DNA from 3 places in the Streptomyces sp. MCA2 genome. Region 3 is predicted to be linked to each of the others. Evidence: predicted binding sites of a transcription regulator. Region 3 holds the regulator's gene; each other region holds the start of a gene.

The links. Region 3 encodes HrcA, which represses chaperone genes, less so after heat shock. Its sites were predicted from a motif close to TTNGCACTCNGNNNNNCNGAGTGCNAA; they were not measured.
Region 1: the regulator HrcA is predicted to act here: its motif matches at 2,150-2,176, upstream of groES (co-chaperone GroES).
Region 2: the regulator HrcA is predicted to act here: its motif matches at 2,515-2,541, upstream of M8I34_RS34270 (FmdB family zinc ribbon protein).

The regions. Positions count from the first base shown of each region.
Region 1 covers NZ_JAMJFM010000111.1:18-4,351, reverse strand. Annotated here, with positions in the region: gene groL (chaperonin GroEL) at 1-1,557, opposite strand, end outside; gene groES (co-chaperone GroES) at 1,693-2,001, opposite strand; gene M8I34_RS40955 (FtsW/RodA/SpoVE family cell cycle protein) at 2,563-3,921, shown strand.
Region 2 covers NZ_JAMJFM010000058.1:3,608-16,064, forward strand. Annotated here, with positions in the region: gene M8I34_RS34260 (potassium/proton antiporter) at 1-819, shown strand, start outside; gene M8I34_RS34265 (MFS transporter) at 1,139-2,440, shown strand; gene M8I34_RS34270 (FmdB family zinc ribbon protein) at 2,553-2,891, shown strand; gene M8I34_RS34275 (S-methyl-5'-thioadenosine phosphorylase) at 3,007-3,840, shown strand; gene mscL (large conductance mechanosensitive channel protein MscL) at 4,389-4,895, shown strand; gene M8I34_RS34290 (hypothetical protein) at 4,939-5,199, opposite strand; gene M8I34_RS34295 (MepB family protein) at 5,255-5,824, opposite strand; gene M8I34_RS34300 (AMP-binding protein) at 6,659-7,192, opposite strand; gene M8I34_RS34305 (MFS transporter) at 7,553-8,962, shown strand; gene M8I34_RS34310 (MBL fold metallo-hydrolase) at 8,988-10,460, opposite strand; gene M8I34_RS34315 (GntR family transcriptional regulator) at 10,806-11,606, shown strand; gene M8I34_RS34320 (TSUP family transporter) at 11,591-12,457, shown strand, end outside.
Region 3 covers NZ_JAMJFM010000042.1:72,782-85,238, forward strand. Annotated here, with positions in the region: gene M8I34_RS29300 (16S rRNA (uracil(1498)-N(3))-methyltransferase) at 1-291, opposite strand, end outside; gene M8I34_RS29305 (nitronate monooxygenase) at 288-1,376, opposite strand; gene dnaJ (molecular chaperone DnaJ) at 1,473-2,609, opposite strand; gene hrcA (heat-inducible transcriptional repressor HrcA) at 2,610-3,626, opposite strand; gene M8I34_RS29320 (MBL fold metallo-hydrolase) at 3,821-4,555, shown strand; gene M8I34_RS29325 (DUF3097 domain-containing protein) at 4,619-5,452, shown strand; gene hemW (radical SAM family heme chaperone HemW) at 5,495-6,727, opposite strand; gene M8I34_RS29335 (ATP-binding SpoIIE family protein phosphatase) at 6,780-8,888, opposite strand; gene M8I34_RS29340 (long-chain fatty acid--CoA ligase) at 9,174-11,099, opposite strand; gene lepA (translation elongation factor 4) at 11,536-12,457, opposite strand, start outside.

The sequences.
Region 1 (4,334 bases), on a different contig from region 3:
GGTCTCGGTCGTCAGGAGCAGCGAGGCGATCGACGCGGCGTTCTCCAGGGCGGAGCGGGTGACCTTCACCGGGTCGATGACGCCGGCCTTGACCAGGTCGCCGTACTCGCCGGTGGCGGCGTTGAAGCCGTTGCCCTTGTCCTGCTCGGCGACCTTCGCGGTGATGACGTAGCCCTCGAGGCCGGCGTTCTCCGCGATCCAGCGCAGCGGCTCGACGACGGCGCGGCGGACGACGGCGACACCGGTGGCCTCGTCGCCCTCCTTGCCCAGGGAGCCTTCCAGCACCTTGGCGGCGTGGACCAGAGCGGAGCCACCACCGGAGACGATGCCCTCCTCGACCGCGGCGCGGGTCGCGGAGATGGCGTCCTCCAGACGGTGCTTCTTCTCCTTGAGCTCGACCTCGGTGGCCGCACCCACGCGGATGACGCAGACGCCACCGGCGAGCTTGGCGAGGCGCTCCTGGAGCTTCTCGCGGTCCCAGTCGGAGTCCGTGGACTCGATCTCGGCCTTGATCTGGGCGACGCGGCCCGCGACGTCCTCGGAGTTGCCGCCACCGTCGACGATGGTGGTGTCGTCCTTGGTGACGGTCACGCGGCGGGCGGTGCCCAGCACGTCCAGACCGGCCTGGTCGAGCTTGAGGCCGACCTCCTCGGCGATGACGGTCGCACCGGTGAGGGTGGCGATGTCGCCGAGCATGGCCTTGCGGCGGTCACCAAAGCCGGGGGCCTTGACGGCAACGGCGTTGAAGGTGCCACGGATCTTGTTGACGACCAGGGTCGACAGGGCCTCGCCCTCGACGTCCTCGGCGATGATCAGCAGCGGCTTGGAGGCACCCGCCTGGATGACCTTCTCCAGCAGCGGCAGCAGGTCCTGGATCGAGGCGATCTTGCCCTGGTGGATCAGGATGTAGGGGTCCTCGAGGACGGCCTCCATACGCTCCTGGTCGGTGACCATGTACGGCGAGAGGTAGCCCTTGTCGAAGGCCATGCCCTCGGTGAAGTCCAGCTCCAGGCCGAAGGTGTTGGACTCCTCGACGGTGATGACACCGTCCTTGCCGACCTTGTCCATCGCCTCGGCGATGAGCTCGCCGACCTGCTTGTCCTGCGCGGACAGGCCGGCCACGGCAGCGATGTCGGACTTGTCGTCGATCGGACGGGCGGTCGCGAGGAGCTCCTCGGACACGGCCTTGACCGCGGCGTCGATGCCCTTCTTCAGGGCGGCCGGGGAGGCGCCGGCGGCGACGTTGCGCAGACCCTCGCGGACCAGCGCCTGCGCCAGCACGGTGGCGGTGGTGGTGCCGTCACCCGCGATGTCGTTGGTCTTGGTCGCCACCTCCTTGACGAGCTGGGCGCCAAGGTTCTCGTACGGGTCGTCGACCTCGACCTCACGGGCGATGGTGACACCGTCGTTGGTGATCGTCGGCGCGCCGAACTTCTTGTCGATGACGACGTTGCGGCCCTTGGGGCCGATCGTCACCTTGACCGTGTCGGCAAGCTTGTTGACGCCGCGCTCAAGGGCGCGACGGGCGTCCTCGTCGAACTTCAGGATCTTCGCCATGGGTTGCTTCAAGTCCTCTCATTGCGATCCTCGGCCACGACGTGGGGACCGCTGTCGCTCAAACGAACTGCGCCCCTGCCCCGGGTTGGTTAGACGCGGGAACCAGGGGCGCAGATCACGGCAAAACTGGGTGACTTACTTCTCGACGATCGCGAGAACGTCGCGAGCCGAGAGAACGAGGTAGTCCTCGTTGTTGTACTTCACCTCGGTGCCGCCGTACTTGCTGTAGAGCACGACGTCGCCGACGTTCACGTCGAGCTCGACGCGCTTGCCGTCCTCGACCCGGCCCGGGCCCACGGCCAGGACGACGCCCTCCTGGGGCTTCTCCTTGGCGGTGTCCGGAATGACCAGGCCCGAGGCCGTGGTCTGCTCGGCGTCGAGCGGCTGGACCACAATGCGGTCCTCAAGCGGCTTGATGGCAACCTTGGAGCTGGTGGTCGTCACGATCCGACCTCCCCCTTCGGAGATCTCACGGGGTTAACTGTCTGAGGTGGCGACCAGGTGGATCCGTCGTCGCGGGTGCCGGACCTGCCCGTCGCTGTGTTTCTGGCACTCCCCACTGGAGAGTGCCAACGCCGAGACTATGACGCGGTTAGCACTCGGTCAAGCGGAGTGCCAGCGCGGCGGGGTGCGCTTCCCTCCGCTCCGGTTGACCGGCCGCACGGAGCCGCGCCTCCCGGCGGCCCCCACCCCGCCGATCACGGCCATCTGGCGCGGGACCGCGGCGGGTTAAGCGCCGGCTAACGGACCGCACTACGGGCCGCATTACGGACCGCGTTACGGACCGCGTTACGGGCAGGTTCCTATCAAATCGGACACACCTTCCCGTTCCCTCGCAACCACGCCACCGGCCGCCTCGTCTACCTCCCCGACTGCCGGGCCGACGAACCGGGCACCACCCGGCCGGCCCGCGGCCTTGACGATCAGTGGCGGAGGAAACCTGTGCGTGCACCGACCAGCGTTCCCCGGGCTGCCCGGCGGCCGGAGAGCGACGCCGAGCGCACGATGACGTTCGCCGCGCTGGCCCAGGCACCGGACCGCCGGCGGACCGAGGCATGGCTGCTCGCCCTCGCCGTACTGATCGCGGACTTCGGCTACGCCATCACCGGCCTGTCGATGACCGGCCGGCTGCCCGGCGGGCTGGCCGGCTTCGCCGTCAGCATGTTCTTCGTGGCGCTGGTCCCGCATCTGGTCCTGCGCCGCTACGCGCCCCGCGCCGATCCGCTGATCCTGCCGCTGGCGACGCTGCTGACCGGGATCGGCCTGGTGCTGCTGCACCGCCTGGACCTCACCTATGCGCAGACGCCCCGGCTGAAGATCGCCGAGGCGGCGAGCGGCCAGCTGGTGTGGACGGTGATCGGGGTGGCGGTCTGTATAGCGATCCTGCTGGTGCTGCGCGATCACCGCATCCTCCAGCGCTACATCTATCTGACGATGGTGGTCGCGCTGGTGCTGCTGATGGCACCGGCCTTCTTCGGTGCCGACATGTACGGCGCCAAGCGCTGGATTCTGCTCGGGCCGCTGTCACTCCAGCCCGGCGAGTTCGTGAAGATCATGATCTCGGTGTTCTTCGCGGGCTATCTCACCGTCAACCGCGATGCGCTGGCGCTAGCCGGACGCCGCGTCCTGGGCGTCCAGCTGCCTCCGGGACGGCAGCTCGCGCCGATCTTCACGATCTGGGTGATCAGCCTGCTGGTGCTGGTCTTCGAACGGGACCTGGGCACCTCGCTGATCTTCTTCGGCGTCTTCGTGATCATGCTGTACATGGCCACCGAGCGCACGAGTTGGGTGCTCTGCGGCCTGGCCATGGCCGCGGTCGGCGCCACCGTCGTCGGCTCCATAGAACCGCACGTCAAGGGCCGGATCATGGCCTGGCTGCACCCGATGGACATCTTTCTGCCCAAGGACCGACGGCCGCCGGGGCTGATATCCGAGCAGGCCGCACAGGCACTGTTCAGCTTCGGCAGCGGCGGCATCTCGGGCAGCGGCCTGGGCCAGGGCCACCCGGAGCTGGTCGGCTTCGCCGGTAACAGCGACTTCATCCTCACCACCGTCGGCGAGGAGATGGGGCTGGCCGGCGTGATGGTCGTGATCATGCTGTACGTGCTGCTCGCCCAGCGTGGCCTGCGGGTGGCCCTGACCGCCCGCGACCCGTTCGGCAAACTGCTCGCGGTCGGTCTTTCCGGGGCGCTGCTGCTCCAGGTCTTCGTGGTCGCCGGCGGCGTCACCGGCCTGATCCCCCTGACCGGCAAGGCCCTGCCGTTCCTCGCCAAGGGCGGCTCGTCACTCGTCGCGAACTGGGTGATGGTGGCCCTGCTGCTACGGATCAGCGACCATGCGCAGCGCCGGCGCGAGCCGGCTTGAGTCCCACGCTTTGGGCTGTCCCGCCGTGGTGGTTGTTCGCCATTTGTCGCCCGCTGCGCGGTGCGCTTGGCTTGCGGCCCACGTGTTTGGCTGTCCCGCCGTGGTGGTTGTTGGCCGTTGCGCCTGCGGCGGGCCGGTGGGTGTCGGGTGCGGTGACGGACCTCCGGGGCCGGTGTGTGGGACTGCTTCGCTTTACGTCCCACACACCGGCCCCTCCGGCCCGTCCCCTCCCGTGAGTGGATGAGTGACGGTGAATGGGGGCGGGCCACCGACGTGGGCGTTTCCATGTGATCTACGAGGTGCACCGGGCCACTAACCGGCACCACGACCAAGGTTTTTCCACCCCCCAACGGGAGGGGACGGGCCGGAGCGGGTGGGGTGCCCGACGTAAAACGAAGCAGTCCCGCACCCCA
Region 2 (12,457 bases), on a different contig from region 3:
GCCGGTGCACTGGCGCACGGCTCGGGCTTCCTCGCCGTCTATCTGGCCGCGATGGTTCTCGGCAACGCCAAGCTGCCGCATTCACCGGCCACCCGCGGCTTCGCCGAAGGCCTCGGCTGGATCGGCCAGATCGGCATGTTCGTCCTGCTCGGCCTGCTGGCCACCCCGCACAATCTGCTCGACGACTTCGTGCCGGCGCTGCTGATCGGCATGATCCTGACGCTGGTGGCCAGGCCGACGTCCGTCTTCGTGGCGCTGCTGCCGTTCCGGGTGCCCTGGCGGGAGAAGACCCTGCTGTCGTGGGCCGGGCTGCGCGGCGCGGTGCCGATCGTGCTGGCCACGATCCCGATGGTGGGCGATGTCCCCGGCAGCGACCGGGTCTTCAACATCGTCTTCGTCCTGGTCGTCGTCTACACCCTGATCCAGGGGCCGACGCTGCCGTGGCTCGCCAAGCGGCTGCGGCTGGGCGAGGGCGAGGAGGCAGCCGACCTGGGCATCGAGTCCGCACCTCTGGAGCGGCTGCGCGGCCATCTGCTGTCCACGTCCATCGGCCCGTCGTCCCGTATGCACGGCGTCGAGGTCGGCGAGCTGCGGATGCCCGCGGGCGCCGCGGTCACCCTCATCGTCCGGGACGGCTCCAGCTTCGTGCCGTCGCCCTCGACGGTGCTGCGGCGCGGCGACGAGCTGCTGGTGGTCGCCACCGACCCGGTGCGCGACGCGGCCGAACGGCGGCTCCAGGCGGTCTCGCAGGGCGGCAAGCTGGCCGGCTGGCTGGGCACGGACGGCTCCTCGGGGCGGCGCGGGCACGGCCCCCGCTGACGTCCGGCGGAACCGGCGAAGAGCCGGAGATGTGGTGCAGATCTCCACGGATCCCAAGGAAATGCGCGTGAAGCCCTGGCTAATCCCAGGGCTTCACGCGCGGCGGCCTGTAGTATGAAAACGCAACATCGACGAACCAACTCTGCCTGATGCAGAGCTGGCGCGACCGCTCGGCGGCCGCGGTCCCCTGCCACACGCAGCCACCCTCCCGGTGCGGACCACGCGGTATCACTCGGTCCTGCGCGAGAGGACAGCTCTCGGCGCGTACCCGTGACGACCTCGCGGGTGGCGCGCTACCAGGCGGCAGAAAGGCCCGGCCGTGGCATCCGCGGTCAAGGACTCCCGTACCGGTTACGGAACACTGCTCCGCACCCCTGGTGCATGGACATTCCTGCTGCCCGGCTTTCTGGCCCGGCAGCCCTTCGCCATGCTGACGATCGGCATCGTGCTGCTCGTCGAATCCACCACCGGCTCGTACGGCACCGCAGGCGCGGTGTCCGCCGCGACCGGTGTCTCGATGGCCCTGTTCGCCCCGCAGGGCGGCAAGCTCGCCGACCGCTTCGGCCAGCGCGCGGTGCTGGTCCCCGGCGTACTGGTGCACGTCGCCGGCGTCTGTGCACTGATCACCCTCGCCCTCATCCACGCGCCCCTGTGGGCGCTGTTCGCGGTGGCCGTCCCCACGGGCGCCTCGACCCCTCAGGTCGGCCCGATGGTGCGGGCCCGCTGGGCCTCCCGGCTCGGCGGCAGCCCGCTGATGCCGACGGCCGCCGCCTTCGAGTCGGTGACCGACGAGTTCACCTTCGTCGTCGGCCCGGTGCTGGCGACCGCGCTGTGCACCGGCATCCACCCGGCGGCCGGTCTGGTCGCCGAGGCCGCGCTGACGCTGGCCGGCGGGCTGCTGTTCGCCTCCCAGCGGCGCAGCCAGCCTCCGGTGCACCGGCACCGCGCGGGCGACCGGCCGCGCGTCTCGGCGCTGTCGGTGCCCGGCGTACGCGTCCTGATCGTGGCGTTCCTCGGCATCGGCGCCGTCTTCGGCGGTATGCAGGTCTCGCTGACCGCGTTCACCCAGCACATCGGGCAGCCCGGCATCAACGGCGTGCTCTACGGGATCTTCGCGGGCGGCAACATGCTCGCCGGTATCGCGTGCGGCCTCATCGCCTGGAAGGTCGGCCCGCGGCGCCGGCTGCTGGTCGCCTACGGGCTGCTGGCACTGGCCACCACCCCGTTGTGGGCGGTCACCGCGGTGCCGCTGCTCGGCGCGGTCGGCCTGGTCGTCGGCCTGTGCATCGCCCCGGCCCTGATCACCGGCTACACCCTCGTGGAGTCGCTGGTGCCGGCCGCCGCCCGCACCGAGGCCTTCACCTGGCTGACCGGCGCGGTCGCGCTGGGCCAGGCGGCCGCGGCCACCTCGGCCGGCCAGCTCGCCGACCGCTTCGGGCCGAGCACCGGGTTCCTGGTGCCGCTGGCCGGTACGGCGCTGGCCCTGACGGTGCTGCTGGCGCTCCGCGTCCACCTGTTGCCGCGCTCGTCGACGCGGACCGCCGCGGGCCCAGCGCACGGCACGGATGCCCAGGTCCCGGCCGTTTCCGACGCCCGCGAGCGGGAGCTGGCGCGCACCTGACCGGACGTGTAGTCGGTCACCGTGGGCCGGTCACGGTGGACTGTCGGGCGGGAATACTGCAAGATGGAGCGTCGTTAGCACTCATCGAGTGAGAGTGCCAGGAGGAAGACAAGTGCCGACCTACCAGTACCAGTGCACCGCGTGTGGCGAGGGCCTCGAGGCGGTGCAGAAGTTCACCGACGATGCGCTCACGGAGTGCCCCGCCTGCGACGGACGCCTCAAGAAGGTGTTCTCCGCGGTCGGCATCGTCTTCAAGGGCTCCGGCTTCTACCGCAACGACAGCCGCGGCTCGTCGTCGAGCAGCAGCCCCGCGAAGAACGCCTCCGCGGCGGGCAGCACGTCCTCCTCGGACACGTCGAGCTCCTCGTCCGGCAGCTCGGACACCAAGTCCTCGGCCCCGGCCGCCTCGTCGTCCTCCGGCAGCTCCTCGGGCACCAGCTCCGCGGCCTGACCCACAGCTCTTCGGACCCCGCCGTCACCGACGGCGGGGTCCGCTGTCTTACGGCTTCCTTTCGCCTCCGCCACCCGCCCGCCCCGGGCCGCCGTGCCCCGATAGTGTGACCGGCATGGCTGACGCGGAGATTGGCGTTATCGGCGGATCGGGCTTCTACTCCTTCCTCGACGACGTGACCGAGATCACGGTGGACACCCCCTACGGACGTCCCAGCGACTCGCTGTTCCTGGGGCAGATCGCCGGCCGCCAGGTGGCGTTCCTGCCCCGGCACGGCCGTGGCCACCACCTCCCGCCGCACCGCATCAACTACCGCGCCAACCTGTGGGCGCTGCGCTCGCTCGGGGTGCGCCAGGTCCTCGCCCCGTGTGCGGTCGGCGGCCTGCGGACCGCATACGGCCCCGGCACGCTCCTGGTCCCCGACCAGCTCGTCGACCGCACCAAGGCCCGCCCCCAGACCTACTTCGACGGCGAACCGCTCCCCGACGGGAAGACCCCCAACGTCGTCCACCTGACCTTCGCCGACCCGTACTGCCCCACCGGGCGGCAGGCCGCCCTCACGGCCGCCCGTGGCCGGGACTGGGAGCCGGTCGACGGCGGCACCCTCGTCGTGATCGAAGGCCCCCGCTTCTCGACCCGCGCCGAGTCGCGCTGGCACGCCGCACAGGGCTGGTCGGTGGTCGGTATGACCGGCCACCCCGAAGCCGTCCTGGCCCGCGAACTGAGCCTGTGCTACACGTCATTGGCGCTGGTCACCGACCTGGACGCGGGCACCGAGACCGGCGACGGCGTCTCCCACGAGGAAGTCTTCCGGGTCTTCGCCGAGAACGTCGGCCGACTGCGCGAGGTCCTGTTCGACGCGGTCTCCGGCCTCCCTGACAACGCCGCCCGCAACTGCCTGTGCACCGAGGTGCACACCGGCTGGGACCTGGGCATCGACCTGCCGTAGCGCCCCGAACGCCGCGACGGACGGCCCCGCCTCCCTCTCCCGGGTGGCCGGGTTGTCCACAGGGGCGGGGTCGTCCACAGCCCGGAGCGGGCCGGAGCGGATTCCGGCACGGTGGTGATCGCCGGTTCGTCCGACCCCCTCACCACAGGCGGTGCCCACCATGCCCCGTGCCTCTTCCCCGCCCCCTCACCACACCGACCCCGCCTTCCTCTCGCCGCCACTCCCCGCTCCCCCGCCCTGTGAAGTGCCGCACTTCCCGCCGGTACGGGCCGGTGGCGGCCGGCGCCGGGGAGGACGGAGCGCGCGGCGGCGACTGCTGGCCGCCGGCCTGGCGGCGGCCGCCGCAGTACTGGCCGGCGGAGCGTCGTACGGTGCCGTACGAGCCGCACCCGCCCCCGGCTGTCCGTCGGCCACGGCAGCGGGAGGGCGGTGACCGGTGCCCCGAGATCAAGTGGCCCACAACTGGACACCTCCGCCCCGCCCTGTCGTAAGTTGCGGTGCTGAGTGTTTATGCACCATCCGTAGTGAGCGTGGAAAGAGGCTGTCAGGTGAGCGAGAGCAAGGGCGTCCTTCAGGGGTTCAAGGAATTCCTGATGCGCGGCAACGTCATCGAACTCGCGGTCGCGGTCGTGGTCGGTGCTGCCTTCACGAACATCGTGAACGCCGTGGTCAAGGGCGTGATCAACCCGATCATCGGTGCCCTGGGCTCGCAGAACCTCGACAACTACAAGGCCTGCCTGACCGACTGCGAGGTGAACCAGAAGACGGGCGAATTCACCAGCGGTATCTACATCCTGTGGGGCTCGGTGCTCAGCGCCGCCCTGACGTTCCTGATCACCGCCGCGGTCGTGTACTTCCTCATGATCCTTCCGATCAACAAGTGGAAGGAACGCCAGGCGGCCAAGAGGGGCGTCGACGACCTCCCCGTGAACCCGACCGAGGTCGAGCTGCTCATCGAGATCCGCGATGCGCTGATCGCGCAGCGCACCGGCTCGCCGTCCGACCCGTCCGCCGCCGCCGCGGGGATCATCGGCGCGCAGAAGACCCAGCAGTAGCGGGCGCCCACGGCGGCCGGCACACGCCGCCCCCTCGCCTCGCTCAGAGGTGGTGGGGCGGCTTTTCGTCGAGGAAGCGGGCGAGGTCGGCGGCGCTGTCACTGCCGCTCGGGCGCTCGCCCCAGCCCCGGTCGGTGTCGTCCGAGGACTGCTGGTTCAGCGGGTCGTCGAAGATCAGCCTCGCCGCGGGCTTGCGGGCCGGGCGCGCGGCCGGCGCGGGCGCGGGGGCCTGCGCGGCCTCGGACGCGGCCTCGGTCGCGTCCTCGGGTGCGGGGGCCGACTCGGGGTCGGGGGTGGTGCTCACCCCTCCAGGGTACGGGCGCGCCGCGAGCCCTCCCGCTCGGCACGGGGCCCGTCGGTCACGGGTGATAGAGCGCCCGGGCACGGGCCTGGTCGAGGGAGCCGTCCGCACCGATCGGCAGAAAGTGGTCCACCTGCCACGCCTGCGCACTGCGGGCCTGGCGATTGGCGGTCTCCACCCACGGCGGGTAGACGCGGAACGCCCGCTTGCCGCCCGCGCCGTTGCGGGAAACGATGCCCCGCTCGACGAGCACGTCGCGCGGAAAGACGAAGTGCCCGAACTGCCGGTCCTGGCGGCTGCTGACGACGAAGAGATCGACCGGGTCCTCGGCGTCGAACGGCTGGATGGGCCCTCCGGGGCGCCGCTTCCACACCGTGACGAACTGACCGACCTTCGTCGGCGTCGTCTTGGCCACCCGGAACCTGACGCAGGAACCGTCGAGGGTGAACTCATGTGCCGCGTACTCGGCGCTCTCCGCTTCGGGCACCGGCCGGGAGCAGGTGAAGCCACACGGGTCGTACACCCAGGTCCTCGCCGCGCGAAGGTCCTCGTGCAGCGCTTCCCCACCTGTCCACGGCTCGGGATCTGCGGGGCACTGTGCCGAGGAGTCCATGGGTTTTGTCGCCATTGCGCCATCGTGTCATTGCCGGCCGCCGCACAGGGCGGCGGGATACCGGCAGCCGCGTGGGGCGCGCGGGAGCCAGGCGGTGATTGCTTCCGCACCGGGTGGCGCGTCTCCGCCCAAGGGGCGTCTCCGCCTCTGAGGCGTCTCCGCCTCTGAGGCGTCTCCGCCCATGGGGTGTCTCCCCCTAGCGGCCCTTGTCGTGGGTGGGTATGGGGCGCGGGCGGTGGCCGTCCCGGGGGCGGGTCGGCGGGCTCTGTGCGGCGTGGCTGCGCCTGAAGGGCCGGTTCCGGTCGAAGCCGGGCAGGGGATGGCGGGGGTGTGCGTACTCATGGCGGGCCATGGGACGGCGGCCTTTCCGGTCGGGGGAGGGTGCGGCGGCCCGGTCGGAGAAGTCGACGGGCGGCCGGTTCGTTGACCCGGGCGGTAGGGCGGAAGGCGATGCCGAGAGCGAGGAAGGCGGTGAGCGCGGCCTCGGGAAGCAGTACGGGATGGAGATGCGGCAACAGGTGACCGCCCAGGGCGATGGCGAGGAGCACGAGAAACACAACGGCCGAGCCCACCGGCGTCGCATGGAGCACCGGAGGCCTCGGCCGAGGCGGCGCCACTGGTGCCTCCGGGTCCGCAGCCGGGGCAGGTGGGGCATCTGAGTGCTGTGGCACGCATCCCACGCTAGGCACGGATGAGGGACCTGGCCTGTTCTGTGGCCTTAGCGGGTGAAGGGTGTGCCCTCGGCAGGTGAGGGGTGCGCTCTCGGCAGGTGAAGGTGCGCCCTCGGCAGGTGAAGGGTGCGCCCGCTCATGGGGCGCGGAACGTCCGTCCCCGGGGCGGCCTGTCCCGTCAGCGGGTGACGGTCCGGGTGCCCAGTGCTTCGTGCCACCACAGGTCGCGGCCCGGCTTCCAGGAGACCGGCCGCGAGCACCGGTTCACCACCAGCACGGTGCGGTCCGGCGCGCCCCCCGCGGCCGCGCCCCGCGCCAGCGCATGGTCGAGCAGCGCCTTCACCGGCCGTACGGCCCCGTCCCAGAACGCCGCATCGGCCGTGATCAGTACCCGGGCCGAGGACTCACGCGTCCGTGCGACCAGTTCGGGCACCGTCAACGAGACCGGCAGCGTGGTGCGTATCGCATCCAGCCGGCCGCAGGCGAGCGTGGCGATCACCGACTCGGGCACCAGCGGCAGATGCACCGCGACCCGGTCACCGGCCCGTACCCCGAGCCGGGTGAGCGTGGCAGCGGCCCGCTCGGCCTGGTCGAGGAGCATGCCGTGCGTCAACTCCTCCCGGCGCCCGGGCTCCCCGCTCCAGGTGAGGGCGATTCGCGACGCCTCCGGTTCTTGCACTTCCCGGGCGTCATCTGCATGCTCTGAGGTCATACGGCGCAACATGCGGATCAGGATGTAGATCATCGATCAACGTTCGCTGAACGTCCGCTGTATGAGGCCTGCGCCCGCCTCTCCCGCACCCGCGCGGCAGCACCCGCGCCGGGCCTTCCCGGCTCACCGCGACCGCTCCTCCGCCGCCTCGCAGGGACTCCGGCACCACCGCACCCGGCCCTCGGCATATCGCGCCGGGCCGCTCGGCTCACCGCAACGGCCCCTTCGGCCGGTGCGCACATTGCGCCCCAGGCGTCCTGCCCCTCTCCGGTGCACTTCATCCCCCTCTCCCCCTCCTTTTTTCCGTTTCCCTCCGCAGATGCGAGAGCCGGACCCATGAGAGGCGGCCCGATACCCGTCATGCCGAAACCCGAACCGCACCCCCGCTCCGGCCCGTACACCCGCTGTGACCCGCACACCCGCTGCGGCCCGCACACCCGCTTGCCGCACACCCGCCTTGGTCCGCAGGCCCGTTGGGCGTCGGCCGCCGTCGCCACCAGCGCCTTCTGTGTCCAGTGGGACTCCTTCGCGCTGAGCCCGGCGCTCCCCGTCGTCCGCGACGCCCTGCACGGTTCGGCCACCGCCACGCCCTGGGTCGTCAGCGGCTATCTGCTGGCCGCCGGTTCCCTGATGCCGGTCGCCGGCCGTCTCGGCGACCTCTACGGGCGGCGCCGGATGCTGATCCTCGGGCTGTCCCTCTTCGGTGTCACCTCCGTGCTGTGCGCGCTGGCACCGTCGCTGCCGTTGCTGGTGGCGGCGCGGGTGGGGCAGGGCGCCGGCGGCGCGCTGATCATGCCGTCCGGGCTGGCCCTGCTGACCAACGCCTGTCCGCCGGGGCGTGCGCGCCGGGTGACGGGCCGTGCGCTGGGGCTGGCCGGACTGGCCACCGTCTGCGGGCCGTTCCTCGGCGGCATGCTCGCCCGGTCGGTGTCCTGGCGGGCCGTCTTCTGGCTGACGGTGCCGCTCGCCCTGGCCGCCGCGCTGTGCGCCCGCCGGGCGGCGGAGTCCCGCGCTCCGGATGCCGGACCTTCCCTCGACGCCGCCGGAGCGGCCACCGCCACGGGTGCGTTGGCCTGTCTGGCCCGCTGGCTGGAAGACACCGCGGCCTGGGCCTGGTTGGCCGGCGCGGCGCTGCTCGGCGCGCTGTTCGTACGGGCCGAGCGGCGCTCCCCCGACCCGCTGGTGGACCTCGCGCTGTTCCGTAACCGCCCTTACGTGGCGCTGACCGTGGCCGGTGCGGTCGCCAACTCCGCGATCGTGGCGCTGTTGTACGTCGTCCCCTTGATGCTCCAACGGGGCCAGGGGTGGCCGGGGCCGGCCGCGGGGGTGGCCTTTCTCGCCCCGGCCGCCGCACTGGCCGCCGGCGGCCCGACGGCCGGCCGGGTGCGCCCCGCGGCGGCCGTGCCGGTGATGGCGCTCTGCCTGGCCGCCGCCGCGGCAGCCCTGGGGGCCTGCGAGCACGCTGCGGACACGTCCGCCCTGCTGTTGGCCTCGACGGGGGCCGCGGCGGCGCTGGGCGTGGCCGGCGGGCTGGCCCTCACCGGCACCCAGGCGACCGTACGCCGCGAACGCGCGGGGGAGGCGTCCGGTGTGACCAAGGCCGTGATGACAGCCACGGCGGGGGCCGGGCTCGCCCTCACCGGCACTGCCACGACGAGCGGCGACGGCCGCCCGTCCCTGGCGCTCCCCGCCGCCGCCTGCCTGGCCACCGCCGCGGCCCTGGTGCTCGTACGGGTACGCGGGCGCCACCGGCCGGGGCGTCACGGCTGAGGCGGCGGCCCACCGGTCGCGCGCCTCACCCCACGGCCGCCGCCACCGCCTCGTATCCCCCCACCACATCGCACACATCGCCGAACCCGCGCGCCTCCAGCAGTGCCGCCGCGATCACCGACCGGCCGCCGCTGCGGCAGTACAGGACCACCGGGCGGGCCGGGTCCAGTTCGGTGAGGTGCTGGGAGAGGCCGGCCAGCGGGATGTTGCGGGCGCCGGGGAGGGCTCCCGCCTCGTACTCGGACGGGTTGCGGACGTCTATCAACTGGATGCCGGTCGCTGGGGCGTTGGGCGCTGGGGCCTCGGTCGCGGGTGCGCCGGGCGCAGGTGCACCGGCCGTCGCCGCGGCGTCGGCCGGCTGCGGCTGCGGCTGTTCCAGGGCGAGTTCGTCGTGGCGGACGCGGCGGCTGCGGCGGGTGAGGGCGGGGGTGCGCTCCAGTACGGCGGCCGGGTCGGACAGATGGCCCAGGACGCGGTCGTAGCCGATGCGGGCGAGGCGGAGGCGGGCCTCCTGCTCCGTACCGGGGTCGGCGATCAGCACGACGGGGGTGCCCGGGGCCACCACGCTGCCGGCGTACTCCGCGAACCGGGTGTCCAGGCTCGTATGGAGCGAACCGGCCAGGTGCGCGCGGGTGTAGGCGGCCGACGGGCGGCAGTCGAGGAGGACGGCGCCCTGCCGGTCGCGGGCCGCGAGCGCCTCGTCCAGGGTGAGGGCGGCCGGCGGGCGGGGGTCCAGGAGGGGGTGGCCATCACGGTTGAGGGCCGCGTCGTGCGCGAAGTACCCGGGGGTGGCGGGCTGTCCCGCGGTGACCAGGCGGACGAAGTCGGCCTCCGGCATGGGCTGGAGCGCGTAGTTGAGGCGGCGCTGGTCGCCGATGGTGGAGCTGGTCTCGGTGGAGAGGCTGCGGCCGCAGGCGGAACCGGCGCCGTGTGCGGGAAAGACCCGGGTCGCGTCCGGGAGGGCCAGGAGTTTGGTGTGCAGGGAGCGATACAGACGGGCGGCCATGTCGTGCGGGGAGTGTCCGGCGGCGGAGAGCAGGTCGGGGCGGCCGACATCACCGACGAAGAGGGTGTCGCCGGTGAGGACGCCGAACGGCACCTCGTCGTCGGGGTGTTCGCGGATGAGCAGACAGATGGATTCGAGGGTGTGGCCGGGGGTGGCGAGGGCGGTGAGGGTGACCCCCTCGGCGTCGTCCGCCCCGAGCGAGATGCGCTCGCCGTCCTTTAACCGCCGTATGGGGAAGCCGGTTTGGGCAGCTTCCCCGAAGGCGATCGCGGCGTCGGTGGCCCGCGCGAGTTCGAGGTGGCCGGAGAGGAAGTCGGCGTGAATGTGCGTCTCGATGACGAGTTCGATGCGCAGGCCGGCAGCTTCCGCGTCGTGCAGGTAGTCGTCGATATCGCGGCGTGGGTCGACGAGGACGGCGCGTCCGGTGGTCTCGTCGCCGATCAGATACGACGCCTGGGAGAGGCAGTCGAGGTAGTACTGCGCGAAGTGCACGGTCGGCCTCCAGGGGTGCGCGGGGCCCGTGCGCGGCGGCTGGGGCCCGCTCGGGCAGAGTGCGTTGTGCGGATGCACGGATGTACGTACATTAGGGAGCCGGGTGGCGGGCGAACAAGCCGGGGTCGCCGCCCAGTACCCATGTGACCGCCCATCAGACGAAGACGAGTGCCCTCGCCTCGGACGCACCCGCACGACCTCGCCCCAGGCGTCACACGTGACTTCGCACCTCAGGGTCACGGGTGGCTTCGTGCCAGGTGTGGCGTCCCGCGCGACCTCGCCCCGGCCGCCCCGGCATCACCGACCGCACGCTCACCACCCCGTACGCCCGCGGAGGAACCCACCATGACGACCGAGCCGCCGGACGGCGCGCACGGCCCGCGCCCCCTGGACCGGCGCTCGCCGCTGCCCCTGTGGGCCCAGCTCTTCGACGATCTGCGCCGCCGGATGGAAACCGGCGAATTCAGCGCGGAGTTCCCGGCCGAGCACCGGCTCACCGGCGAGTACGAGGTCAGCCGGCACACCGTCCGGGAGGCGCTGCGCAAGCTGCGCGCCGACGGCCTGGTGATCGCCGAACGCGGCCGCACCAGCCGGCTGGACACCCGTCGCATACAGCAGCCGCTGGGCTCTCTCTACAGCCTCTTCCGCGAGCTGGAGGGCCAGGGCGTGGACCAGCGCAGCGAGGTACTGCGGCTGGAGCGGACCGCGGACGGGACGATCGCCGGGCATCTGGGGCTGGTGGCGGATGCCCCGCTGGTCGTACTGGAGCGGCTGCGGCTCGCGGACGGCGAACCGCTCGCCCACGACACCGCGTATCTGCCCGCCGAGGTCGCCGAGCCGCTGCTGGACGCCGACTTCGGGCACACCTCGCTCTACGGCGAACTGACGCGCCGCTGCGGGGTGAAGGTCACCGGCGGCCGCGAGCGGATCCAGCCGTTCCTGCCGGACATCCGGCAGGCGTGGCTGCTGGGGCTCGCCGACCGGGAGGCGGCGTTCACCATCGAACGGCTGGGGCGGGCCGGGGAGCGGCCGGTGGAGTGGCGCGAGACGGTGGTCCGCGGCGACCGGTTCACCTTCGTCGCGGAGTGGTCCGACGCAAGCCCGGCCGTCGCCCTTGCGCCGCGGGCCTCGTGTCCGTCCTCATAGCCGCCGCGGCGGTGCCGTGCGGGCTGCTGATCGGGGTGCTGCTGGGCGCGCTCGGCGGCGGCGGCTCCGTGCTGGCGGTGCCCGCGCTGGTCTATCTGCTGGGGCAGTCGCCGCACGAGGCGACCGCGGGCGCGCTGATCGTCGTCACGGTCGGCGCGGTGACCGGGATGGCCTGCCATGCCCGTGCCGGGCGGGTCCGGTGGGCGGCCGGTGCGGCCTTCGGGGCGCTGGGTACGGCCGGCAGCTACCTCGGTTCCCGGTGGAGCGCGGCGCTGGACCCTGCGGTGCTGATGGCCGCCTTCGCCGGGCTGCTGCTCGTGGTGGCGGCGATGCTGCTGTCACGGGGGCTGCGCGAGCGCCGGGCGGCGGCCGGCGCCCGTCCCTTACGGGTGCCCACGGAGACCGCGCCCTCAGGGGACCCGGCGGGGGCTGTGCCCTTACGGGACCTGGCGGAGCAGGTGCCTTCACGGCCGTCACGGGACACCGGGGAACCCATGCCCTTACGGGACACCGGGGAACCCGCGCCCTTACGGGACCCGCAGGAATTCGCGCCCTTACGGGACGCAGCAGAACCCGTGCCCCTACGAGATCTCACCCAGCCCATGCCCTTACCGGACGCCCCTGAGCCCGCGCCCTTCCAGGACACCCCGGATCCGGCCCCTTCCCCTGGCCGCGCCGGCCCCGCCCCTCACCCGCAGCCCCGCCCCGGGCCTCCCCTGCGCCCCTCCCGTCCTGCCCGTCCGGCCCGTCCCGTCCGGTTCGCCGTGACCGCCTCCGTCGTCGGGCTGCTCACCGGCTTCTTCGGGGTCGGCGGCGGCTTCGTCGTCGTCCCCGCCCTCACCCTGGTGCTG
Region 3 (12,457 bases):
GGCCAGCTCGCCGCGGTCGCCCTTGGGGAGCGCCTGGACGACGGTGATCGTGGGGTGCGGCGGGGCCTCACCGCGCAGCTCGGTGACCGCGACGGTCAGCCGGTCCTTCCCCTCGACGGCGGCGACCGTGCCGTGCGCCCCGGCGCCGTGACCATCCGTCAGGACGACCTCCTCGCCGACCCGCAGCCGGCGCACCGACACCGCGTGCCGGCCCTCGGGGCCTTCCAGGGTGAGCGTGCCGCCGGCCCGTACGTCCGCGAGCGAATCGACGAGGAAAACCGGCGCGGTCATGAGGCGCTGCCGGCGCCCGGTCGGCTCAACGCGGCGCGCGCCGCGTCCAGTTCGACCGCCAGTACTTCCACGAGCTGCCCGGCGGGCAGTTCCCGGGCCAGCCGGTGCCCCTGCCCCGCCCACAGGTTCATGCCCTGGGCGTCGCCCGCCTTGGCCGCGGCCTTGCGCACGGTGGAGGTGAGGTAGTGGACGGCGGGGTAGGCGGCCGGGGCGTACGGGCCGTGCTCGCGCAGGAAGCGGTTGACGAGCCCACGCGCCGGCCGCCCGGAGAACGCCCGGGTCAACTCCGTATGTGTGAACAGCGGGTTGGTCAGTGCCTGCTTGTGCAGCGGGTTGGCGCCCGATTCGGGGGTGGCGAGGAAGGCGGTGCCCAGCTGCGCCATGCTCGCCCCGGCGGCCAGCACCGACGCGATCTGCGCCCCGCGCATCAGCCCGCCCGCGGCGATCACCGGGATCTGCACGGCCTCGCGGACCTGGCCGAGCAGCGCCAGCAGGCCCAGCCCCGAGCCGGTCCCGTCGGCGTGCGGATCGTCGCGGTGGGTGCCCTGGTGGCCGCCGGCCTCCACGCCCTGCACACACACCGCGTCGGCGCCCGACCACTGTGCGGCCTGCGCCTCGGCGGCGGTGGTGACCGTGACGATGGTGTACGTGCCGACCTTGGCGAAGGCGTCGAGGACCGCACGCGAGGGGCAGCCGAAGGTGAAGGAGACCACCGGCACCGGGTCGTCCCGCAGGATCGCGAGCTTGGCCTCGTAGCCGTCGTCGATGGGCCCGTCGGTGTCGCCGAGTTCCGTCTCGTACCAGGTGGCCTCGCCCGCGAGTTGCTCGCGGTAGACCTCGACGACGGAGCTGTCGGACAGCGAGGGCTGCGGCATGAAGAGATTGACGCCGAAGGGCCGGCCGGTCAGCGACCGCAGCTGCTTGATCTCCTGGTACATGCCGTCGGCGGTCTTGTAGCCGGCGGCGAGGAAGCCGAGACCGCCGGCGCCGCAGACGGCGGCGGCCAGCTCGGGTCCTGAGCCGCCTCCCGCCATCGGGGCCTGCACGATCGGGTAGCGGCACAGCTCGGTCAGTGCGGTGGGCATGAGCACATCGTGTCACGCCCACCGCCCCGCTCCGAACCGGGGCGGCGACCGCCGCACCGGCCCGGGGAACGGCTTCGCCCCCGGGCCCACCTGGGGCTATCGCCCGTTGAACGCATCCTTCAGGCGCGAGAACAGACCCTGCTGCCCGGGCTGGAACTGCCCCGTGGGCCGCTCCTCCCCGCGGAGCTTGGCCAGCCGCCGCAGCAGGTCTTCCTGGTCGGGGTCGAGCTTGGACGGTGTCTGCACCTCGACGTGGACGATGAGATCGCCCCGGCCGCCGCCGCGCAGATGGGTCACTCCGCGCTGGTGCAGCGGGATCGACTGGCCGGACTGGGTGCCGGGCCGGACATCGATCTCCTCCACCCCGTCCAGCGTCTCCAGCGGGCACTTCGTGCCCAGCGCCGCCGCTGTCATCGGGATGGTGACCGTGCAGTGCAGATCGTCGCCGCGCCGCTGGAAGACGGAGTGCGCCAGCTCGTGGATCTCCACGTAGAGGTCGCCGGCGGGGCCGCCGCCGGGGCCGACCTCGCCCTCGCCCGCGAGCTGGATGCGGGTGCCGTTGTCGACACCGGCCGGGATCTTGACGGTCAGGGTGCGGCGGGAGCGGATCCGGCCGTCGCCCGCGCACTCGGGGCACGGGGTCGGCACGACCGTGCCGAAGCCCTGGCACTGCGGGCAGGGCCTGGACGTCATGACCTGGCCGAGGAAGGACCGGGTGACCTGCGAGACCTCACCGCGGCCGCGGCACATGTCGCAGGTCTGCGCCGAGGTACCCGGCGCGGCTCCCTCACCCGTGCACGTCGTACAGACGACGGCGGTGTCGACCTGGATGTCCTTGGTCGTGCCGAAGGCCGCTTCGTTCAGCTCGATGTCGAGCCGGATCATGGCGTCCTGGCCGCGGCGGGTGCGCGAGCGCGGTCCGCGCTGCGACGCGGTGCCGAAGAAGGCGTCCATGATGTCGGAGAAGTTGCCGAAGCCCGCGCCGAAGCCGCCCGCGCCCTGGCCGCCGCCCGCCTGCGAGAGGGGATCGCCGCCGAGGTCGTAGACCTGCTTCTTCTGCGGGTCCGACAGGACCTCGTAAGCGGCGTTGATCTCCTTGAACCGCTCTTGGGTCTTGGGATCCGGGTTCACGTCCGGGTGCAGCTCACGCGCCAGCCGGCGGAAGGCTTTCTTGATCTGGTCCTGCGAGGCGTCACGGCTGATGCCGAGGACCGAGTAGTAATCCGTGGCCACTTACGACTCCGCGAGGATTTGTCCGACGTAACGTGCCACTGCGCGTACCGCTCCCATCGTTCCGGGGTAGTCCATGCGGGTCGGTCCGACCACGCCGAGTTTGGCGACTGCCTCGTCGCCCGAACCGTAGCCGACCGTGACGACCGATGTGGACGCCAGGCCTTCGTGGGCATTCTCATGCCCGATACGTACGGTCATGCCCGAGTCCTTGGCCTCCCCGAGCAGCTTGAGCATCACCACATGCTCCTCAAGGGCCTCCAGCACCGGCCGGATCGTCAGCGGGAAATCGTGCCCGAAGCGCGTGAGATTGGCGGTACCGCCGATCATCAGCCGCTCTTCGGTCTCTTCCACCAAAGTTTCCAGCAACACCGACAGCACTGTCGAGACCGTGCCGCGGTCGTCCTGCTCGAAGGACTCCGGGAGATCCTGCACCAACTGCGGCACATCCGCGAACCGGCGGCCGACGACCCTGCTGTTGAGCCGGGCCCGCAGGTCCGCCAGCGAGGCCTCGCCGAACGGCGCCTGGCAGTCGATGAGCCGCTGCTCGACCCGTCCGGTGTCCGTGATCAGTACGAGCATCAGCCGGGCCGGGGCCAGCGCCAGCAGTTCGACATGCCGGACCGTGGACCGGGTCAGGGACGGGTACTGCACGACCGCGACCTGCCGGGTCAGCTGCGCCAGCAGCCGGACCGTGCGGCCCACCACATCGTCGAGGTCGACGGCGCCGTCCAGGAAATTCTGGATCGCCCGCCGCTCCGGGCTGGACAGCGGCTTGACGCCGGCCAGCTTGTCGACGAACAGGCGGTAGCCCTTGTCGGTCGGGATGCGCCCGGCGCTGGTGTGCGGCTGGGCGATGAATCCCTCGTCCTCCAGGGCCGCCATGTCGTTGCGGACGGTGGCCGGGGAGACGCCGAGCTGATGGCGTTCGGTGAGCGCCTTGGAGCCGACCGGCTCCTCCGTCCCGACGTAGTCCTGGACGATGGCGCGCAGCACCTCCAGCCTGCGTTCACTGAGCATCCCGCGCACCTCCAGTCCGGCCGTCCGCCGTCTCGTCTCTCCTGGCACTCACACGGGCCGAGTGCCAGACCCTGAGCCAGTGTACGGCCGGGTAGCACGGACACGGCAAGGGCAGCCGCGCACAGCACCCGCCCGATGACCGTGTTCGGCCGATCTGTCGGGCAACGCTATCGCGATGGCGCTAGCGTCTCGGTATGCACACTGCTTGGGAAGAGGCCGGTTGGGAACGACTCGGTGACGGTGTCGCCAGGCGCCGTATGCCGGGCTGGGACGAGACGATCGGGGTGATCGCGGGGACCACCGGCGTCATGATCGTCGACACCGGCGCGACCCTGCGCGACGGCGCGGATCTGCGGCGTGCGATCCGCGGCGTGCTGGGCCGGGAAGTGACGCATATCGCGCTCACCCACCCCCACTTCGATCATGTGCTGGGCACCGCCGCCTTCGCGGGCGTCGAGGTCTTCGGCGCGGCCGGACTGAGCGAGCTGCTGCGCCGCGGCAAGGACGAACTGCGGCACGACGCGATGCGGCACGGCGTCGAGAGGGACGCCGCCGCCGAGGCCGCCGATCTGCTGGTCGCCCCGCACCACCACGTCCACGGCCAGCTGACCGTCGAGCTCGGCGACCGGCAGGTGCTGCTCGCCAATGTCGGCCCCGGTCACACCGCCCACGATCTGGCGGTCCTGGTACCGGGCCGGGGCGGAGACCCGGAGGTCGTCTTCTGCGGCGATCTGGTCGAGGAGTCCGGGGAGCCCCAGGCGGGCCACGACGCACTGCCGCAGCAGTGGCCCGGCGCGCTGGACCGGCTGCTGGCCCTCGGCGGCGAGGACGCGCGGTACGTTCCCGGCCATGGCGCCGTGGTGGACGCCCGCTTCGTCCGTGCCCAACGCGACGCCCTGGCCACCCGCTTCGGCGTCGCCCCGTCCTGACCACCGCCCGCCCTCCCCACGACTGCATACAAACAAAGATCAACGGAGAACAGGTCCCACGCGATGCAGAACAGGCGCTACAGCCCCGACCTCACCCCGCCCTGGAAGAAGCAGCAGCCCGCGCCCGAGGTGCCGGCCGAGCCCGATCTGGTCGTCGAGGAGGTCACCTCGGGTTTCTGCGGCGCCGTGATCCGCTGCGAGAAGACCGCACAGGGCCCGACGGTCACCCTGGAGGACCGCTTCGGCAAGCACCGGGTCTTCCCCATGGAGCCGCGCGGCTTCCTGCTGGAGGGGCGGGTGGTCACTCTCGTACGCCCCCAGGGCCGGCCGGCGGCCACCACCCGGACGCGGACGGCATCGGGATCACTCGCCGTGCCCGGCGCCCGCGCACGGGTCGCCCGCGCCGGGCGCATCTATGTGGAGGGCCGGCACGACGCCGAGCTGGTGGAGCGGGTGTGGGGCGACGACCTGCGCATCGAGGGCGTCGTCGTGGAGTACCTGGAGGGCATCGACGACCTGCCCGCGATCGTCCGCGGCTTCTCCCCCGGTCCTGACGCCCGTCTCGGCGTCCTCGTCGACCATCTCGTGCCCGGCTCGAAGGAGTCCCGTATCGCGGCCGAGGTGACCGGTGACCACGCGCTGGTGGTGGGCCACCCGTACATCGACGTCTGGGAGGCGGTGAAGCCGTCCTCGGTCGGGATCGCGGCCTGGCCGTCCGTCCCGCACGGCCAGGACTGGAAGACGGGCGTGTGCCGGGCACTGGGCTGGCCGGAGAACACCGGCGCCGCCTGGCAGCGGATCCTGTCCTGCGTGCGCTCCTACAAGGACCTGGAGCCGGCGCTGCTGGGGCGGGTGGAGGAGCTGATCGACTTCGTCACGGCCGGCGGTGCGGCCTGACGTCGGCCGGGGGTCTCGGGGTGAGATCCCTCAGTCGAGTGATCAGTCCACCAGATCCCGCACCACCGCGTCCGCCAGCAGCCGCCCGCGGAGTGTCAGTACGGCCCGGCCCGCCTCGTACGGCGCGGCCTCCAGCAGGCCGTCGGCCAGCGCCCGCGCCGCCGCCCGCGTCCCCGCCGGCGCGAGGATGTCCAGCGGGCAGCCGTCCGAGAGCCGCAGCTCCAGGAGGATGCGTTCGACCCGGCGGTCCTCGTCCGAGAGGATCTCGCGGCCGGCGCCCGGGGAGCGGCCTTCGGTGAGGGCCTGGGCGTAGGCGCCGGGGTGTTTGACGTTCCACCAGCGGACGCCGCCGACGTGGCTGTGGGCGCCGGGGCCCGCGCCCCACCAGTCGGCGCCGGTCCAGTAGAGCTCGTTGTGACGGCAGCGGGCGGCGTCGGTGGTGGCCCAGTTCGAGACCTCGTACCAGGTGAAACCGGCCGCGGCGAGGCGTTCGTCGGCGATGAGGTAGCGGTCGGCGTGGGTGTCGTCGTCGGTCATCGGGACCTCGCCGCGGCGGATCCGGCGGGCCAGCTGGGTGCCCTCCTCGACGATCAGGGCGTAGGCCGAGACATGGTCGGGGCCGGCGCCGAGCGCGGCGTCGAGGGAGGCGCGCCAGTCGTCGTCGGTCTCGCCCGGGGTGCCGTAGATCAGATCGAGGTTGACGTGCTCGAAACCGGCCGCGCGGGCCTCGGCGACGCAGGCCTCGGGGCGGCCCGGGGTGTGTGTACGGTCGAGGATCTTCAGGACGTGCTGCCGGGCGCTCTGCATGCCGAAGGAGACCCGGTTGAAGCCGCCCGCGAGAAGCTCGTCGAGGTAGCGGGGATCGACGGACTCCGGGTTGGCCTCGGTGGTGATCTCGGCACCGGGCGCGAGGCCGAATTCCTCGCGGATCGCGGCCAGCATCCGGCCGAGATCGGCGGCGGGCAGCAGGGTCGGGGTGCCGCCGCCGACGAAGACCGTCTCGACCGGGCGCGGGTCGTCGCCCAGCACCTTGCGGGCCAGCCGGATCTCGTCGACGACGGTGTCCGCGTAGTTGTCGCGGGAGGCCAGGGCGCCCCCGGAGCCGCGCAGCTCGCTCGCGGTGTACGTGTTGAAGTCGCAGTAGCCGCAGCGGGTCGCGCAGTACGGCACATGCAGATAGAAGCCGAGGGGCCGGCCGGCGGCACCCGCCGGGGTATGACCGGGCAGCGCCCCGTCCTCGGGCATCGGCTCACCATCAGGCAGTGCGGAAGGCATGGGAACCATTGTCCGTCATGGCGGGGCGGTGCCGGTCCGGCGCCGGTGTGCCCTAGGGCACCCCGTGCCCCGCCGCCTGGAGGACCAGCAGGGCGAGGTCGTCGTCGGGCGGGATCGGGCCGAAGGCGTGGACGGTGTTGCGGATGTGGTCGGCGAGGGCGGTGGCGCCCAGGCCGACGCCCGCGGCGAGGGCGGTGGCCAGACCGTCCTCGTCGTCGAAGAGCCGCCGCCCCGAGCGCCGCTCGGTCACCCCGTCGGTGACGCACAGAAGCGTTTCCCCCGGGCAGAGGTCGAACGATTCGCTGACGTACGCCGCGTCCTCGACCACCCCCAGCAGCATCTGCGGCGCCGCGACGACCCGGACCGTGCCGTCCGCGCCCAGCACCAGCGGCAGCGGATGGCCGGCGCTGGCCAGGGTGCAGCGTGCGCCCCCGGAGCCGCCGGGGTACGGGACGATCTCGCCGTAGAGCAGGGACAGGAAGCGGGCCTGTTCGCCCTCCTCGCGGATCTCGACCGGCGCCTCCGCCCCGGCGCCGGCCGCCGCCACCGCCGCCGCGACCGCCGCCACCGAGTCCGCGGCCTCCCGCGCCATGGTCTTGTTGAGCCGGTCGAGCACCGCGGCCACCCCGAAGCCGTCGCGGGCCAGCAGCCGCAGCACCGGGCGGGCCAGCCCGGTCACCGCGGCCGCCTCGGGGCCGCTGCCGCAGACATCGCCGAGGGCGAAGCACCAGCGGCCGTCCCCGGCGTCGAAGAGGTCCCAGAAGTCGCCGCCCGCCCAGGCGCCCTCACGCGGCTCGTAGACCACCGCCGACTCCACGCCGGGGACCTGCGCCCGCCCCCGCGGCAGCAGACGGCGCTGGAGGACCTGGCTGATCCGCTCCTGGCGGCTGTAGGCGCGGGCGGTGGCCACCGCGCGGGCGACCCGGCGGCCCAGGTCCTCGATCAGGCCGACGACCTCGTCGGGGAAGCGCGGCAGGCCGCCCCGGCCGAGCAGGAGGGTGCCGAGGCGGCGGCCGCCGGCGACCAGGGGGCAGGCCAGTGCGGCGCCGCCCGGCCCGTAGCCGCTCGGTTCGTACGGCCAGGGCCAGGGGACCGCGCCGGGCGCACCGTTGGGCGAGCCGCTGTCCGGGAGTTCCGGCGGCTGCTTCTCCAGCGCCGTGCGCAGCGCGTCGATCCGGCTCTCGCAGGTGTGCCAGACGCGGGCGAGCCGCTGTTCCTCGCCGTCCGCCGCGATGCCGCGGCCGGGGGCGCCGGCGTCGCCGTCGTAGAGCCACACCGCGCACCATTCGGCGAGCCGCGGCACGATCAACTGGGCGGCGAGCGCGGCGACCTGATCGGCGTCGAGCTGGCCGGAGAGCAGGTCGGAGGCTTCGGCGAGGAAGGAGAGGGCGCCGTTGTCGACGCGGTCGGCCTCCTGTTCCGGCCGGGCGGACCGGCGCGGCGCCGGGGCGAGGAGTTCGGCGGCCCGCAGTCCGTGCTGGAGCAGCTGGTCGTCGAAGGCGAGCTCCGGTTCGGGCCGGGCACCGTCCCGGGCTCCTACGGGCAGCCGGAACCACACGGTCTTCATGGCCCGGCGGTAGGTGACGCCCCAGGACTCGGCGACGGCACTGATCAGCTGGAGCCCGTGGCCGCCGTTCTCGGATGCGGCGCTGTCCTCGTGGGCGCGGACCGGCTGGGTGGGGTGATGGTCGGACACCTCGACGAGCAGGCCGGGGCCGGGTACGGCGTCGAGGCCGGCGCCGGGCAGGGCGGGGACGTCCCCGTACGGCGCCGGGCAGGGCTCGCCGCTCCGGCCCCCGTAGGCCTCCGCGCCCGGCTCCCGTTCCGGCTCCAGCCGGCAGCGCAGCTCGACGGTGGTGCCCGCATGCACCACCGCGTTCGTCACCAACTCGCTGACCAGCAGCACCGCTTCGTCCGCGAGCCGGCCGGCCAGCCGCTCCGCGCCGGGCAGCCGCTGGTCGGCCCAGTCGGCGAACGCGCCGCGGACGAACCGGCGGGCGGCGGCAGCGGCCTGCGGATCACCGGGCAGGCTGGCCCACCGGGAACGGGCCGCGGCCCCGTCGGCAGGCCCGGCCGAGGGTCCGCCACGGGACCCTCCCGCCCTCGTCCCGCGCGTCGCCGTGACGTCGTCGTCCCGTGGAGACGAAGTTGTCGTCCGCATTGAGCAACTCCCGAGCAGCTCCGCTACAGCGCCGGATGCGCCAACGACAGAGTGACAGAACGAGCGCAGACATAAGCACTGAGTCACAGAAGTCGGTGGTCACAGCGGCCAATTCGGCTGACGCGCCGCGGGAGTTGGCCGGCGCGTACGCAAGGGCGCCGGGGGAACCTGTACGGACAACTTCAGCGGCGGCCGCGGTTCCCGCCGGCCGCCGGCTTCACCCGTACGGGCGCGGCGGCAGGGGCGCGCCGACCCGGCCCGCCCCGTATCGCCGCGCCCCTGCGGCTACGCCTCGCGCGCCCCCGCATACATCTCGTCGAGCAGGTCCTTGAACGCCCGCTCCACCACCGGCCGCTTGATCTTGAGGCTGGGGGTCACCTCGCCGTGCTCGATGTCCAGGTCACGCGGCAGCAGCCGGAACTTGCGGATCTGCTGCCAGCGCTGAAGCCCCTCGTTGACCCGCTCGACATAGCCGTCGATCAGCTCGCGGACCTGGTCGGTGGCGACGAGATCGGCGTACTCCTTGCCGGCCAGGCCGTGCTCCTTGCCCCAGGCCAGGATCGTGGGCTCGTCGAGGGCGATCAGCGCGGTGCAGTAGTTCCGGTTGGCGCCGTGCACCAGCACATTGGAGACGAACGGGCAGACCGCCTTGAACTGGCCCTCGACCTCCGCCGGCGCGATGTACTTCCCGCCCGAGGTCTTGATCAGGTCCTTCTTGCGGTCGGTGATCCGCAGATAGCCGTCCGGGGAGAGCTCACCGATGTCACCGGTGTGGAACCAGCCGTCCTCCTCCAGGACTTCGGCGGTCTTGTCCGGCAGGCCGTGGTAGCCCTGCATGATGCCGGGGCCGCGCAGCAGGATCTCGCCGTCCTCGGCGATCCGCACCTCGGTGCCGGGCAGCGGCTTGCCGACCGTTCCGGTGCGGTAGGCCTCGCCGGGGTTGACGAAGCTGGCGGCGCTGGACTCCGTCAGGCCGTAGCCCTCCAGGATGTGGATGCCGGCGCCGGAGAAGAAGTAGCCGATCTCCGGCGAGAGCGCGGCCGAGCCGGAGACCGCGGCGCGCAGCCGGCCGCCGAACGCCTCCCGCAGCTTGCTGTAGACGAGCGCGTCGGCGATCTTGTGCTTGGCACCCAGCGCGAACGGCACGGAGGCGTTGCCGGTGCGGCGGAAGTTGTCCTGCGAGACCTTGGCGTACTCGCGGGCCACCTCGGCGGCCCACTGGAAGACCTTGTACTTGGCGCCGCCGCCCGCGCGGGCCTTGGCCGCGACCCCGTTGTAGACCTTCTCGAAGATCCGCGGCACGGCCGCCATGTACGTGGGCCGGACGACCGGCAGATTCTCGATGATCTTGTCGACCCGGCCGTCGACGGCGATCACCTGGCCGGTCGCGATCTGCCCGGCGGTGAGCACCTTGCCGAAGACATGCGCGAGCGGCAGCCAGAGGTACTGCACATCGTCCTCATGGACCAGGCCGGTCGACTGGATCGCGCGGGCCATGTACGACCAGCAGTCGTGCGGCAGCCGGACGCCCTTGGGACGGCCGGTGGTGCCGGAGGTGTAGATGAGCGTCGCCAGCTGGTCGGCGCGCAGCGCGGCGATCCGCTCCTTGACGCACTCCGGGTGGTCCTCCAGATAGGCGGTGCCGCGCTTCTCCAGCTCGGCCAGGGTGAGCACCCAGCCCTCCGGGTCGCCCTCGGCGGGCTCCGCGCCGGCCTCGTCGATGACGACGACATGCGCCAGCTCGGGCAGCTCCGCGCGCCGCTCACGCGCCTTGGCGAGCTGTCCGGCGTCCTCCGCGATGAGCACCCGGCTGCCGGAGTCGGCCAGGATGTAGGCGGTCTCCTCGGTGTTGGTGCTGGGGTAGACCGTGGTGGTGGCGGCGCCGGAGCAGAGCACACCGAGGTCGGCGAGGATCCACTCGACGCGGGTGTTGGCGGCCAGCGCCACCCGCTCCTCGGGCAGTATGCCGAGCGCGATGAGCCCGGCGGCCATGGCGTAGACCCGTTCCGCGGCCTGGGCCCAGCTGAGCACCTTCCAGTCGTCCGCCCCTTGGCCGGCCGGGGCGCCTCCCTGTCCGGGCGGGGCCGAGGCCTTGGACGCGGGGACCGGATAGCGATAGGCCTCGATATCGGGCGTGGCCGCGACCCGCTCCAGGAAGAGGTGGGCCACCGAAGGCGGCCGGTTTTCGATCAGCGTGTGGGTGTCCGTCACGGCGTCCTCCGGGGCCCGCTTCGTTGCTGGTGACTCGCGAGTAACCTTTGAGCAGTGATCAGACTAGAGCGCGCGGCGCCGACGCGTAAGGGGCTACGACCTACTGGTTCACGATGTGACCAGTGCGATAGGTGTACGTAGCACCCGCAACGCCCGATAGCGCGCCTCGTCCCTCACCCCTACCGGGCCGCTCCCAGGTGGGACGGATCACACCATCCGCCCCCACTCGGGCGCCGCGCCCCGCATTCGCGCCGGCGAACGGGAAAAAGCCGACAGGGCGCCGACCCCCGCCATGGGGACCGGCACCCTGTTCCACTGCCTTACGACCGCTCCATCCGGCGGCCGCTCCGCTTCGCCGCCTCACCACTTCGTCGCCTCGCGGCTACGTCCTCTCACGGCTCGTGGGGCCGTGGGTGCGGCTGATGCGGGTGACGCGCTACTTCTTCGACTTCGCGTCGCCGTCGGAGTCCGAGGACAGCACCGCGATGAAGGCCTCCTGCGGGACCTCCACGCTGCCGACCATCTTCATCCGCTTCTTGCCTTCCTTCTGCTTCTCCAGCAGCTTCCGCTTACGGGAGATGTCACCGCCGTAGCACTTGGCGAGGACGTCCTTGCGGATGGCGCGGACCGTCTCACGGGCGATGACCCGGGCGCCGATGGCGGCCTGGATCGGCACCTCGAAGCTCTGCCGCGGAATCAGCTCCCGCAGCTTGGCGACCAGCCGCACGCCGTACGCGTACGCCTTGTCCTTGTGGCAGATCGCGGAGAACGCGTCGACCTTGTCGCCGTGCAGCAGGATGTCGACCTTCACCAGGTCGGCGGCCTGCTCGCCGGTGGGCTCGTAGTCCAGCGAGGCATAGCCGCGGGTCTTGGACTTGAGCTGGTCGAAGAAGTCGAAGACGACCTCGGCGAGCGGGAGGGTATAGCGGATCTCGACGCGGTCCTCGGAGAGGTAGTCCATGCCGAGCAGGTTGCCGCGGCGGTTCTGGCACAGCTCCATGATCGCGCCGATGAACTCGCTCGGCGCCAGGATCGTGGCCCGTACGACCGGCTCGTGCACCTTGTCGATCTTGCCCGTCGGGAACTCGCTCGGGTTGGTGACCTCGTGCTCGACCCCGTCCTCCATGTCGACGCGGTAGACCACGTTCGGCGCGGTCGCGATCAGTTCGAGGCCGAACTCACGCTCCAGGCGCTCGCGGATGACCTCCAGGTGCAACAGACCCAGGAAGCCGACGCGGAAGCCGAAGCCCAGGGCCGCGGAGGTCTCCGGTTCGTAGACCAGCGCGGCGTCGTTGAGCTGAAGCTTGTCCAGCGCGTCGCGGAGCTCCGGGTAGTCCGAGCCGTCCAGGGGATACAGG